4 regions of the Streptomyces sp. CA-142005 genome follow, and region 2 is predicted to be linked to each of the others. Evidence: riboswitches for the same ligand, from Rfam matches in the RefSeq annotation. Region 2 holds a riboswitch; each other region holds the start of a gene.

Region 1 (3,200 bases), 1.0 Mb from region 2:
CGCGGGTCCGGGCGGGCCGGCCGGAGTACCCGCTGAAGGTGACCGTCAGCGCCACCGGCGACCTCGACCCCGACGCAAACTTCTGGCACACCGGCGGCGACAAGCTCGTCTACACCACCGACCGGGGTGCCGAGCGGGCCGCCCGCCGCCTCGGCGGCGCCGCCGACATCGTCCCGCTCGGCCCCGGCCTCGACTGGCGGGCCCTGCTGTCCCACCTGCACGACGTGCGCGGGGTCGGACGGCTGATGGTCGAGGGCGGCGGCACGGTCCACACCCAGCTGCTGCAGCTGGGCCTCGCCGACGAGCTCCAGCTGGTCCTCGCCCCGCTCTTCGTCGGCGACCCCGCCGCGCCCCGCCTGTTCGGCCCCGGTGGCTACCAGTCCGGCCGGCTGCGTCTGACCGAGACCCGCCGGATCGAGGACGTCGTCCTCATGCGCTACGAGCCCACCGCGCCCGGCACGGGTCCCCTCGCCACCGCCGCCGACCGGCACTGGCTGCGCACCGCCTGTGAACTCGCCGCGCTGTGTCCGCCCTCGGAGACGGCGTTCAGCGTCGGCGCGGTGGTGGTCGCCGCCGACGGTACGGAGCTGGCTCGCGGCCACTCCCGGGAGGGGGATGATCCCGTGGTCCACGCGGAGGAGGCCGCGCTCGCGAAGATCGACCCGGCGGATCCGCGACTGGCTGCCGCCACGGTGTACAGCAGCCTGGAGCCCTGCGCGCGGCGTGCCTCGCGGCCCGCGCCCTGCGCCGAGCTGATCCTTCGGGCGGGGGTGCGCCGGGTGGTCACCGCCTGGCGGGAGCCGGACACGTTCGTGGCGGCGGCCGACGGTACGGGGATTCTGGTCAAGGCGGGTGCCGAGGTGGTCGTCCTGCCCGAGCTGGAGGAATCCGCCAAGGCGCCGAACGGGCATCTGCTGGGCTGAGGCGCCCGTGCAAACGCTCAGGGCCCGGAATCCGAGGATTCCGGGCCCTGAGCCTTCAGTAGCGGGGACAGGATTTGAACCTGCGACCTCTGGGTTATGAGCCCAGCGAGCTACCGAGCTGCTCCACCCCGCGTCGTTGTGTCTCTACTGTACACCACGCGGTCATCCGATCGGCCGCACACCGGTCACCCCTCCACGACTCCCGTGATCACCTTCACCGACAGTGACCGGACGACAGCCCTCCGCATAACATCTGAGTCACCATCAAAAACGCGGACGCTCCTGAGCGGTGGCCAACTCGCCCGGTTTGGAGTGTTCTTGAACGGTAAGTCCATCGTTGAAAGCGTTAATGATCAAGCCGAACGGCTTGGAAAGTGGCTGCCGGGTCTATTAACGTTCGATAACGCAGCGCGGTCGTCCCAGCCGTCACAAGAGGCGGCTCCGTGCGCACGCGTCGAATCCCGCAAGGGAACCGGGGAACCACCATCTTGGGGTGAATCGCGCGGATACCAGCCGGTATACGCGCGTAGGAGACCTTCCTGCTCCGAACCCGTCAGCTAACCCGGTAGGCGGAGGAAGGAAAGGAGTACGCCCGAGTGGCGTCCAACCGGCCCGCCCCAGAAGCCCCGTTCGTGCCCGCGCAAGCCCAGCCGGAGACCTTCGGCTACGGCGCCTACCGCGCCGAGGAGGGGCCCTGGGAGGAGTGGAACCCCACCGAGGACTCCGTCGCCCCGGTCCGTGGCCGGCACCGCGTCGCCAAGCAGCGCGGCGGCTTCGCACGCAGCTCCACCGTCCTCGGCGTCGGCGTGATCGCCGCGGTCGGCGCGGGCGGCATGGCCAGCGCCAACACCGGCAAGCCGCCGGTCTCCATATCCATGCCGGACCTGGACTCCGTCGAGCACATCTTCGACGGCGGCTCCTCCGACACACCGCAGGCCTCCACCACCGGGCTCAGCCACGTGGGCGTGACCACGGACAGCGCCGACAGCGGCAACGCCGGCGAGGCCCTGCGCAACCGGATCATGGCCCAGGCCGAGCAGCAGAAGGGCCAGGCCGACGGCAAGGCCACCGCCGCCGCGATCGCCGCCGCCGACCAGCAGGCCGCCGCCGCGGCCGCCAAGGCGGAGAAGGAGGCCGCCGCCAAGGCCGCCGCCGCCAAGGAGAAGGCGGAGGCCGACGCCAAGAAGGCCGCCGAGGCCGCGCGGCTGGCCGAGCTGGCCAAGCAGTACCAGCTGCCCGTCGTCTCGTACACGATCACCGGCACCTTCGGGCAGCCCGGCGCGATGTGGTCCTCCGGCTACCACACCGGCCTCGACTTCGCCGCCCCGACCGGCACGCTCATCAAGGCCATCCACAGCGGCACGGTCACCGAGGCGGGCTGGGCCGGCGCCTACGGCTACCGCACCGTCCTGACCCTGGACGACGGCACCGAGCTGTGGTTCTGCCACCAGTCCTCGATCAACGTCTCCGTCGGCCAGAAGGTCTCCACCGGCGAGGTCATCGGCCGGGTCGGCGCCACCGGCAACGTCACCGGCCCCCACCTCCACCTGGAGGTCCACCCGAACGGCCAGGCCACCGCCGTCGACCCGGCGCCGTGGCTGCGCGACAAGGGCCTCAACCCCTGACAGCCGTCTGTACGGGGGACTTTGCACCGGCGGCGGAATGCGATCATCTGCCGCCGGTGTTGATGTGGAGCATGACTTCCCTGCGCACACTCGGTTCCTCCGACCTCGAGGTCTTCCCGCTCTGCCTGGGCGGCAACGTCTTCGGCTGGACCGCCGACGAGGAGACCTCCTTCGCCGTCCTGGACGCCTACACGGCCGCCGGCGGCAACTTCATCGACACCGCCGACTCCTACTCGGCCTGGATCGAGGGCCACAAGGGCGGCGAGTCCGAGACGGTCATCGGCAAGTGGGTCAAGTCCCGAGGCAACCGCGACCGCGTCGTCATCGCGACCAAGGTCAGCCAGCACCCCGAGTTCCAGGGCCTGTCCGCTGCCAACATCAAGGCCGCCGCGGACGCCTCCCTGCGCCGCCTGGACACCGACCACATCGACCTCTACTACACCCACTTCGACAAGCCCGAGGTCCCGGTCGAGGAGATCATCGGCGCGCTGGACGAGCTGGTGAAGGCGGGCAAGGTCCGCCACATCGCCGCCTCCAACATCAGCCCCGAGCGCCTGAGGGCCTCGCTCGACTTCTCCGACCGCGAGGGCCTCGCCCGCTATGTCGCCCTCCAGCCCCACTACAACCTCGTCTCCCGCGACACCTACGAGGG
Region 2 (3,200 bases):
AGGAACACCGCCCCCGGCATGCGCGGCCTCCAGCGCCGTACGACCAGGAACAGCAGCACCGGCCAGAGCAGCGCCGCGAGCGCCAGGAGCGCCTCGGCCAGGGTCTGCCGGCCCAGCGCCGAGATCCGCGTGCCGAGCACCGTGGTCGCGGCGACGGACGTGAGCGCGCCCGGGCTCTCCGCCTCGGTCGCCCAGCGTCCCCGCTCGCCGACCAGCCGCAGCACGAACCCCGCGGCCAGCACGGCCCAGGCGACGCACGTCAGCGCCAGCGCCACCCAGGAGACCGCCTCGTCGCCGGTCATGTGCAGCCCCACCGACAGGATGCCGGTCGCCATCACGGCGGCTCCGGCCGCGGGGGACCGCCCCGCCCACCACACGCGCAGACCTGAGATGCCGGGCATGCGCCGATGCTAGGGAGCCGCGGCGGCCCTGCCCGGAAGGGCACGCGCGCGTGATGAGCAAAAACGCCGGTACGCGTGTATGAGGCGGGAAGAGCGGGCAGCCCCGCGCCTGGACAGGGCGCGCCCACGCGGACGTGCAATTCCCCGGCACGCCCGCGTGGAGCGCGAAAGAGCCGAGGCGCGCCCGGCCCGGGGCAGGCCGTCAGCCCGGGCGGACCACGCTGTGGATGATCGACTCTCCGCCGTAGTAGATGGACTCCTCGCGGACGTACGCGCCCGGCTTGGGGGCGTGGATCATCATGCCGTTGCCTATGTAGACGCCGACGTGGCTGATGTCGTCGTAGAAGAAGATCAGGTCGCCCGGCCGCGCGTCGGCGAGCGAGACCGTGGTGCCCGCATCGACCTGGTCGTACGTGGTGCGCGGAAGCGTGACGCCGGCGGCCTTCCAGGCGGCCTGGGTGAGGCCCGAGCAGTCGTAGGAGTCCGGCCCGGTCGCGCCCCACACGTACGGCTTGCCGATCTGCGCGCGGGCGAAGGCGATCGCCTTCTCGGCCTTCGTGTCGTACGAGCTGGATGTGGTGGTGGACCCGGACGAGTCGGAGCCCGTCGAGCCCGATCCGGACCCTGACCCCGTGGACGAGGACGACGACGAGTCGGCCTGCTGCTGCGCTGCCTGCTGCTGGGCCGCCTGCTGCTTCGCCAGCTCGGCCGCCTTGCGCGCCGCCTCCTGCTGCTTCTCCCGCTCGATGGCGGCCAGCCGCGCCTTCTCCTGGGCGTTCAGCTGCGACAGCAGCTCGCGGGCCGACGCCAGCTTCTTCTGGACGGTGGACTTGGCGGTCTGCAGGTCGTGTTGGGAGTCGTTCAGCGTCTGCAGGCTCTGCGCGGCTTCCCGCCGCTTCTTCATGGTCGTGGCCTGCTCGCCGATGTAGTCGTCGACCGCGCGCTTCTCCCGCGAGGTCAGCCGGTTCATCAGCTGGGTCTGGTCGAAGTAGTCCTGCGGGTCGTTCGCCAGCAGGAAGGTGGCCGTGTCGGGAGCGGCGGCGCCGGTGCGGTACTGGGCCGCGGCGAACGAACCCAGCTCCTCGCGGGCCTTGTTGAGGCGTTCGGTGCGCCGGGCGAGGTCGTCGCGCAGGGCGTCGACGCGGCCCCGCTGCTTACCGGTCCGCTCCTTGGCCGCGTTGTACTTCTCGGTCGCCGACTCCGCCTGGCGGTAGAGATCGTCGACCTTCTTCTCGACCTCCTCCAGGCTCGGCTTGGCGTGATCGGTACGGGGGGCGGCCTCTGCGGTCTGCGAGAGCACGGCCATGGAGGTGAGGGCGGCGGTGGCGAGGGCGGGGGTGCGAAGGCCCGTTCCGATGGTCCCGCCGGGGCGCGGCTTGCGGTGCGACGCCAAGGGAGGCGACTCCTTCCAATGGGCCGCCTACCGGGTTAGCTGTCGGGTTCGGGCGGTGGTTCGGAAGGGTTGCCCTACGGCGGCGTCCCGGGTGGGAGCCGGCCGATTCACCCCAAGGTCGGTGGGTCCCCGGCTCCGGGCGCCCTGCGGCGCGCCGGACTCGGCGGAGGCCGCGCGGCCCGGCGGGGTTCGCCGGTAGGGGTCGTACGGCCCGGACGCACGCTAGCCAACTCGTGTGACTCCTGTGAAGGTTGGTGCGTGATATGTCCGATACATTTTCGTGACCTGGGCCGGGTTTCGCTCCTATGTCATCGGACGGTTCCCCTGTGTGAGCAGGCCGCGGGCCACTCGGCGGTGAAGACCGGCTGCGTTCCGGGCCCGCCATGTTCCGGGGACGGCGACCGGTTGTCGGTGGGGCGCCCTAGACTCGTAGAGCGATGAGCAGCCTCTTTGACGACAGCTTCCTGGCGGACCTCCAGGCCCCTCGCGGGCACGAGGAGGAGCCCCCGCCGCCGCCCGAGGACGATCACGCTCCGGAGTCGCTTCCGGACGATCTGTTCGGCGGGAAGTTCGACGTGCCGCCGGACCGGGACGCGTACTACCGCGACGGCGCCCCGCGCCCCGCCCTCGACGCCGCGGCCCTGCTGGCGGGGCTGAACGACAACCAGCGCGCCGCGGTCGTGCACGCGGGCTCCCCGCTGCTCATCGTGGCCGGCGCCGGCTCCGGCAAGACCCGTGTGCTCACCCACCGCATCGCCCACCTGCTCGCCGAGCGGCACGTGCACCCGGGCCAGATCCTCGCGATCACCTTCACCAACAAGGCCGCGGGCGAGATGAAGGAGCGCGTCGAGCAGCTCGTCGGCCCGCGCGCGAACGCGATGTGGGTGATGACCTTCCACAGCGCGTGCGTGCGCATCCTGCGCCGCGAGTCCAAGAAGCTCGGCTTCACGTCGTCGTTCTCGATCTACGACGCCGCCGACAGCAAGCGCCTGATGGCCCTGGTCTGCCGCGACCTGGACCTCGACCCCAAGCGCTTCCCGCCGAAGTCGTTCAGCGCGAAGATCAGCAACCTGAAGAACGAGCTGATCGACGAGGAGGACTTCGCCGCCCAGGCCACCGACGGCTTCGAGAAGACCCTCGCCCAGGCCTACGCGCTCTACCAGTCGCGGCTGCGCGAGGCCAACGCGCTCGACTTCGACGACCTGATCATGACGACGGTCAACCTGCTGCGCGCCTTCCCGGACGTCGCCGAGCACTACCGCCGCCGCTTCCGGCACGTCCTGGTCGACGAGTACCAGGACACCAACCACGCCCAGTACGCGCTGGTACGGGAACTCGTCGGCACCGCAGAGCGCTCCGCCGAGGACGGCGACACCCCGCCCGGCGAGCACGACCTGCCGCCCGCC
Region 3 (3,200 bases), 1.5 Mb from region 2:
GCCTGACCTCGCGGACGGGCGTGTCGCCCGCGTCGAGGTCGGCGGGGCCTTCGAGGAAGACGTAGTCGTCGACCGCGGCGCCCTGCGGGAGCGCCCTGCGCAGGGCCGCGACCCTCTCGCGGTGGCGCATGAGTTCGATCTCGGCGTCGCGGAGTTCCTCGCGTGCGGCGAGGTAGTCCGCGGACTCGCCGGGCAGCCGGGTGTGCCGCGCCATCGTGTCCTCCTGGACGGGAAGCCCCCCGGGGGGTCATGTCGAGTCCATGGTCGCGGCCGCCCCGCGGGCAGGGCGTGAGGCGTCGCCGTTCCGACGGGTGACAAAGCGGGCAGGAGGGGACGATCGGCCGCCGCACAGCAGGAGATGACAAACATTCAACACTGTGATCTTCACGTGATCTGCGCGGCATGAACTTGTGACAAGTGATCGTCTGCCGATACGTTCACTCATCAGCGTGGCGAGAGGCACTGCTTCGCCCGCCGGTCCTGCTGTCGCACGAAAGGCTTCCGCATGCTCTCCGGGAACGGTCGTCACCGTCGCCCCCGTCAGGCTCCGGCCCTCCTCGTCGCGGCCGGGGTGACCGGCTCCGCCATCGCCATCCCGCTGCTCGGCGCCGCGAGCGCCAACGCGGCCGACGGCACCACGTGGGACAAGGTCGCCGAGTGCGAGAGCGGCGGCTCCTGGAGCGCGGACAGCGGAAACGGCTACTACGGCGGTCTGCAGATCTCGCAGGAGGACTGGGACGAGTACGGCGGCACGCAGTACGCCGAGAGCGCCGACCAGGCCAGCCGCTCGCAGCAGATAGCCGTCGCCGAGAAGATCCTCGCCGACCAGGGCACCAAGCCGTGGGCCATGTGTGCGCTGACCGCCGGGCTGACCTCCCACTCCGGTTCGGTCGACGTCGACCCCGGCGTCGGTGGCTCCGGCGGTTCGGGTGACGCGTCCGGCTCGGCCGGCCACTCCGGCTCGTCCGGTCTGTCGGATTCGTCCTCCTCGGACTCCGCTTCCGGCTCCAACTCCGGCTCGGACTCCTCCGGCTCGGACTCCACCGGCTCCTCCTCGGACGAGAGCACCGCACCGGCCCCGGGCTCGGGCAGCCACGCCACCGGAACCCCGGACGGCGCCGGTGACTTCACCGGAACCAGCACCCCCAAGTCCGACAAGACTGACAAGTCCGGCTCGCGCGACGGCGGAGGTTCACAGGGAGGCGACAGCTCTCCCACAGCAACCCCGAGCGCCGACAACCCGGACAATTACCAGCAGAGTGCCGGTTCCTGGAGCCTGGTCGACACCGGCGCGCTCGGCAGTGGCGGACGTCACCGCGGCGAGAGCGCGGACGAAAGCGTGACAAACGGTCAGAACGCCACGCCTTCCGGCCGCCACGCCGGCCGCGGATCGGACACCTACACCGTCCGCGAGGGCGACTCCCTCGCCTCCATCGCCGACTCCCTTGACGTCGACGGCGGGTGGCATGCGCTCTACGCCGCCAACAAGAAGGTCATCGGCGCCGACCCGGACCACATCGCCGCCGGTCAGACCCTGGAAGTCCATGCCGAAAACGGCGACGGCTAGCGGGAATTGACGCCCCACTTCGCGGCTGATGTCCGGTTTGGTGAAAGTGTGGGATGAGTCTCAGAAGCCCTGATCGTCTTTGAAAATCCGACGATCGCATGTCTACGGTCAGGACCGCTCGTCACCACGAGCCCCGGCAGCCGCAACGCCGAATCCTGCCAGCGGATGCCCGGGAACAGTCGTCGCGTCAAGCGCCGTAGGCAGGAGCGGGGGACCCAAGGTAAGCGCCGGGCCCAGCGGTTGACGCTGGTCCGGCTTGGGGTGAAGCCGCGCCTCGGATGAACGAGTGCGCGGCCGGGCAACTCAACCGGCCCGAACCCGACAGCTCACCTCGCAGGCGTCGGTGAGGGGATCGATCCATGCTGTTCTCCGGCAAGGGCACGCACCGTCGCCCGTCCAAGGCCGTCCGCGCCATCACGCTCGCCGGTGTCGCCGGCGCCGCCGTCGCCGCCCCGCTGATGGCGGCCGGCAACGCCTCCGCCGCCACCGCCTCCGAGTGGGACAAGGTCGCCCAGTGCGAGTCGGGCGGCAACTGGTCCATCAACACCGGCAACGGCTTCTACGGTGGCCTGCAGTTCACCAACTCCACCTGGGCCGCGTACGGCGGCACCGCCTACGCCGCGCGTGCCGACCTCGCCACCAAGGCGCAGCAGATCGCCGTCGCCGAGAAGGTCCTCGCGGGCCAGGGCAAGGGCGCCTGGCCGGTGTGCGGCACGGGCCTGTCGAGCACGCCGTACAACGGCTCCGCCCCGGCGGCCGCCAAGAGCACCACCAAGAGCACCACCAAGAGCACCGCCACCCGCTCCACCGGCCAGGCCGCCACCCGCTCCACCACGCGCACGGCCCCGTCGGCGAGCAAGACCGTCACCACCCCGACCGGCAAGAAGGTCGAGAAGGGCGACGGCGAGTACAAGGTCGTCAAGGGCGACACCCTCAGCGCCATCGCCGAGAAGCACCACGTGGCCGGCGGCTGGCAGAAGCTGTTCCAGCTGAACAAGGACATCGTCAAGGACGCCGACCTCATCTACCCGGGCCAGCAGCTGCACCTGAAGTGACGCCTGGCTCCGAACGGGCTCACAGTGCCCTCACATCCCCGGCCCGCATGCTGAGGGCCTCGTGAGGGCCACCCCCGTCCCCACGGGCTCCCCGCCCCGGCGCGTGTTCCCCCGTACGCGCCGGGGCGGGGTCTTGCGTTTCCCCACTCTTCAGCAGGGCCTCACCGGCAGGCCCCTTTGTTCCGTGGGTGAACAATAGGTACCGTCTGCGTGTCTCTCCTGTCCACGGGACGGTCGGTCGGTGGCCGACGCGCCGGGGACGGTTAGGCTCTAGTCGCAAGGCACAGCCGTAAGGCACACAGCCCCGCACTTCCAGCGTCACATCCAAGAAGGAGATGCTCGTGCCGTCCATCGACGTCGTCGTAGCCCGGGAAATCCTGGACTCCCGAGGCAACCCCACGGTCGAGGTCGAGGTCGGCCTCGACGACGGCAGCACGGGTCGTGCCGCCGTCCCGTCCGGCGCCTCCACCGGCGCCTTCGAGGCCATCGAGCTCCGCGACGGCGACCCGAACCGCTACCAGGGCAAGGGCGTCGAGAAGGCCGTCCTCGCCGTCATCGAGCAGATCGGCCCGGAGCTG
Region 4 (3,200 bases), 180 kb from region 2:
AGCTCGCACAGCGCGATGTCCTCGGCCAGGCCGAGGCGGGCGGCGCGTTCGCGCAGCCGGAGCACGGGCAGCGTCGGGATGCCCTCGCGCAGGTCGGTCCCCGGGGTCTTGCCGGACTCGTGCGAGTCGGAGGCGATGTCCAGGACGTCGTCGGCGAGCTGGAAGGCGACCCCGAGCCGCTCGCCGTACTGGGTGAGCACGTCGACGACCGTCTCGTCGGCACCGGACATCATCGCGCCGAACCGGCACGACACCGCCACCAGCGAGCCCGTCTTGCCGCCGAGCACGTCCAGGTAGTGCTCGACCGGGTCGCGGCCGTCGGAGGGGCCGGCGGTCTCCAGGATCTGGCCCGTGACCAGCCGCTCGAAGGCGAGGGCCTGCACCCGGACCGCCTCGGGGCCGAGGTCGGCGAGGATCTGGGAGGCGCGGGCGAAGAGGAAGTCGCCGGTGAGGACCGCGACGGAGTTGCCCCAGCGGGTGTTGGCGCTGTCCACGCCGCGCCGTACGGCCGCCTCGTCCATGACGTCGTCGTGGTACAGCGTGGCCAGGTGGGTCAGCTCCACGACCACGGCCGAGGGCACGACGCCCGGCGCGTAGGGGTCGCCGAACTGGGCCGCGAGCATCACGAGCAGCGGCCTGAACCGCTTCCCGCCGGCTCGTACGAGGTGCTGCGCGGCCTCCGTGATGAACGGGACCTCGCTCTTGGTGGCCTCGAGCAAGCCTTCCTCGACAGCCGCCAATCCGGCCTGGACATCGGCTTCCAGAGCCTGGTCCCGCACGCTCAGCCCGAACGGCCCGACGACGGTCACGAGGGGTCTCCTGTCTGCTGGTGTCTGCTGGCGATTACACGGTTTGTCGATAGGTCGCTGCCATCACTCAACTCAGCGTATCCGGTCCTGTTTCGATCACCGATAGCGCCCACCGGTCCAGCCTGGGCGGTATCGGATCACGACCGGTATGTTTTTGATCAAGTGATAAGAGCGGACATTTATCGACTTAACAGGAATCCAGATGCTTTGTCGCGAGTCGAGGGGGCGAGCGGAGTAATGCCTACGCCCCAGACAACGACAGACGGCCCGTCACGGGTTCCGCGACAGGCTCCACCACGGGCGCCATCACCCACCCGATCCACCCGAACCCCCCATGTCCGATTTGAAATACTTTGTTATTTCGTGAATTGGGTCACGGCCGACCTGCGACCCCCAGGAGCCCGTCAGGCCACCTCCACCCTTGTCACATCGGCGAGTTGAGGGTTGGCAACCGCAAAGGATCAAGTACCCCATATGCCACAGACAAAGGTCAAATAGTACTTAGTGTGCATCCGGTACTTGTTCCCGGCATGTGCTCTCGCATACGTTCCGGGCCGTCGGGCGGACGCCGAATCCTGCCGCCGCCCGCGTGACCCATCGACGAACTCATTCGTACGGCAGGAGCGGGGGACCCAGGTAAGTCGCCGGGCCGGTCGGCACACGTCGCACCGGAACGGCTCGGGGTGAAGCCACGCCTTCTCAGGAAGACGCGGCCGGGCACCTCCCCGCCCGAACCCGACAGCTCACCTCGCAGGCGACGGAGAGGACTTCCCCATGTCTGCTGCCGCCAAGCACCGCCGCCCGCGCAACAACCGCCTGGTCCGCGCCCTCACGGTCGCCGGCACCGGCGCCGCCGTCCTCACCCTCTCGCTCATCGGCGCCACCAGCGCCTCCGCAGCCACCGGCACGACCTCCAAGGCTGCCTCCACCACCACCGCCGGGTACTCGAACAACCTCGACGGCTGGATCCGCGAGTCCCTCGCGATCATGGCCCAGAAGGGCATTCCGGGCACCTACAACGGCATCTATCGCAACATCATCCGGGAGTCCTCCGGCAACCCGAAGGCCATCAACCTCTGGGACTCCAACGCCGCCAAGGGCATCCCGTCCAAGGGGCTGCTCCAGGTGATCGACCCGACCTTCAAGGCGTACCACGTGGCCGGCACCTCCTTCGACCCCTACGACCCGGTCGCGAACATCACCGCGGCCTGCAACTACGCCGCCGCCCGGTACGGCTCGATCGACAACGTGCACAGCGCGTACTGACGGTCCCGCCGACCGGCACGGCATCGGCCGCCCGGTGTGCCCTCACCTGACGGAGGGGCACACCGGGCGGCCGTCGCTCCTTCCGGGGCGGCCGTGTACTGATGTGCCGGTCAGTCGGTCGGGAACAGTCTTTCGAGGACGACGGCGACTCCGTCGTCCTCGTTCGACAGAGTGATCTCGTCGGCCACCGCCTTCAGTTCGGGGTGCGCGCCGGCCATGGCGACCCCGCGCCCCGCCCAGTCGAACATCGGGATGTCGTTGGGCATGTCGCCGAACGCCAGCGCCTCCTCCGCCGCGATCCCGAGCCGCTCGGCGGCCAGCGCGAGACCGGTCGCCTTGGTCACCCCCGACGGCTGGAGCTCCACGGTCCCCGGCCCGGACATGGTGACCGTCGCCAGGTCGCCCACCACGCCGCGCGCCGTGGCCGCCAACTCGTCGTCGGACAGCTCGGCATGGCGCAGCAGCACCTTGCTGATGGGCGCGCACCACAGGTCGTCACGCCGGTCGACCCGCACCGCGGGCAGGGTGGGGTGCGGCATCCGGTAGCCGGGTTCGATGAGCGTGAGCCCGTCGACCCCGTCCTGGTCCACGGCCGCGTACACCTGCCCCACCTCGGCCTCGATCTTGCCGAGCGCGGTCTCGGCCAGCTCCCGGTCCAGCCGGACCGACCACAGCAGGCGGCCGGTCCCGGCGTCGTAGACCTGTGCGCCCTGCCCGCACACCGCGAGCCCCGTGCAGCCGAGGTGCGCGAGGAGCTGCCGTACCCGCGGGGCCGGGCGGCCCGTCACCACCAGGTGCCGGGCGCCGGCCCGCGCCACCCGCGCGAGCGCGGCGAGCGACCGGTCGGAGACGGTGTCGTCGCCGCGCAGCAGCGTTCCGTCCAGGTCGGTGGCGATCAGTGCATATGTGGGGGAGGCTGCCATGATCAGAGAATACGGATACCGGGCCCCACCGACTCACCTTGTCGTCCTGCGCACTTACGTGCTGTTCCACCCCAAGTGGTGCCTTGCGACTCCAGGTTGATGACGGGACTCGGCACGGGCGGTCGGCGGCTTCAGCCGTGGGCCGACGCCAGGTGTTTCGTCAGGCGCGGCGAGGCGAACTCCGTGCCGCAGACGAAGCGCA

The links. A riboswitch is a leader RNA that binds a small molecule or an ion and turns the genes downstream of it on or off. The one in region 2 is predicted to bind cyclic di-AMP.
Region 1: it holds a riboswitch for cyclic di-AMP, as region 2 does, so the genes downstream of both, ACQPXS_RS23360 (M23 family metallopeptidase) here and ACQPXS_RS28120 (NlpC/P60 family protein) in region 2, are expected to answer to the same signal.
Region 3: it holds a riboswitch for cyclic di-AMP, as region 2 does, so the genes downstream of both, ACQPXS_RS20845 (transglycosylase family protein) here and ACQPXS_RS28120 (NlpC/P60 family protein) in region 2, are expected to answer to the same signal.
Region 4: it holds a riboswitch for cyclic di-AMP, as region 2 does, so the genes downstream of both, ACQPXS_RS27215 (transglycosylase SLT domain-containing protein) here and ACQPXS_RS28120 (NlpC/P60 family protein) in region 2, are expected to answer to the same signal.

Annotation. Positions count from the first base shown of each region.
Region 1 covers NZ_CP192078.1:4,976,373-4,979,572, reverse strand. Annotated here, with positions in the region: gene ACQPXS_RS23370 (dihydrofolate reductase family protein) at 1-923, shown strand, start outside; tRNA gene ACQPXS_RS23365 (tRNA-Met) at 983-1,056, opposite strand; cyclic di-AMP (ydaO/yuaA leader) riboswitch at 1,366-1,510, shown strand; gene ACQPXS_RS23360 (M23 family metallopeptidase) at 1,520-2,548, shown strand; gene ACQPXS_RS23355 (aldo/keto reductase) at 2,620-3,200, shown strand, end outside.
Region 2 covers NZ_CP192078.1:5,987,363-5,990,562, forward strand. Annotated here, with positions in the region: gene ACQPXS_RS28115 (tellurite resistance/C4-dicarboxylate transporter family protein) at 1-401, opposite strand, end outside; gene ACQPXS_RS28120 (NlpC/P60 family protein) at 604-1,794, opposite strand; cyclic di-AMP (ydaO/yuaA leader) riboswitch at 1,802-1,970, opposite strand; gene pcrA (DNA helicase PcrA) at 2,232-3,200, shown strand, end outside.
Region 3 covers NZ_CP192078.1:4,447,344-4,450,543, reverse strand. Annotated here, with positions in the region: gene ACQPXS_RS20855 (DUF899 family protein) at 1-214, opposite strand, end outside; gene ACQPXS_RS20850 (transglycosylase family protein) at 506-1,567, shown strand; cyclic di-AMP (ydaO/yuaA leader) riboswitch at 1,750-1,922, shown strand; gene ACQPXS_RS20845 (transglycosylase family protein) at 1,927-2,622, shown strand; gene eno (phosphopyruvate hydratase) at 2,958-3,200, shown strand, end outside.
Region 4 covers NZ_CP192078.1:5,805,141-5,808,340, reverse strand. Annotated here, with positions in the region: gene ACQPXS_RS27220 (polyprenyl synthetase family protein) at 1-809, opposite strand, end outside; cyclic di-AMP (ydaO/yuaA leader) riboswitch at 1,398-1,579, shown strand; gene ACQPXS_RS27215 (transglycosylase SLT domain-containing protein) at 1,584-2,075, shown strand; gene ACQPXS_RS27210 (HAD family hydrolase) at 2,186-2,998, opposite strand; gene ACQPXS_RS27205 (FAD-dependent oxidoreductase) at 3,130-3,200, opposite strand, start outside.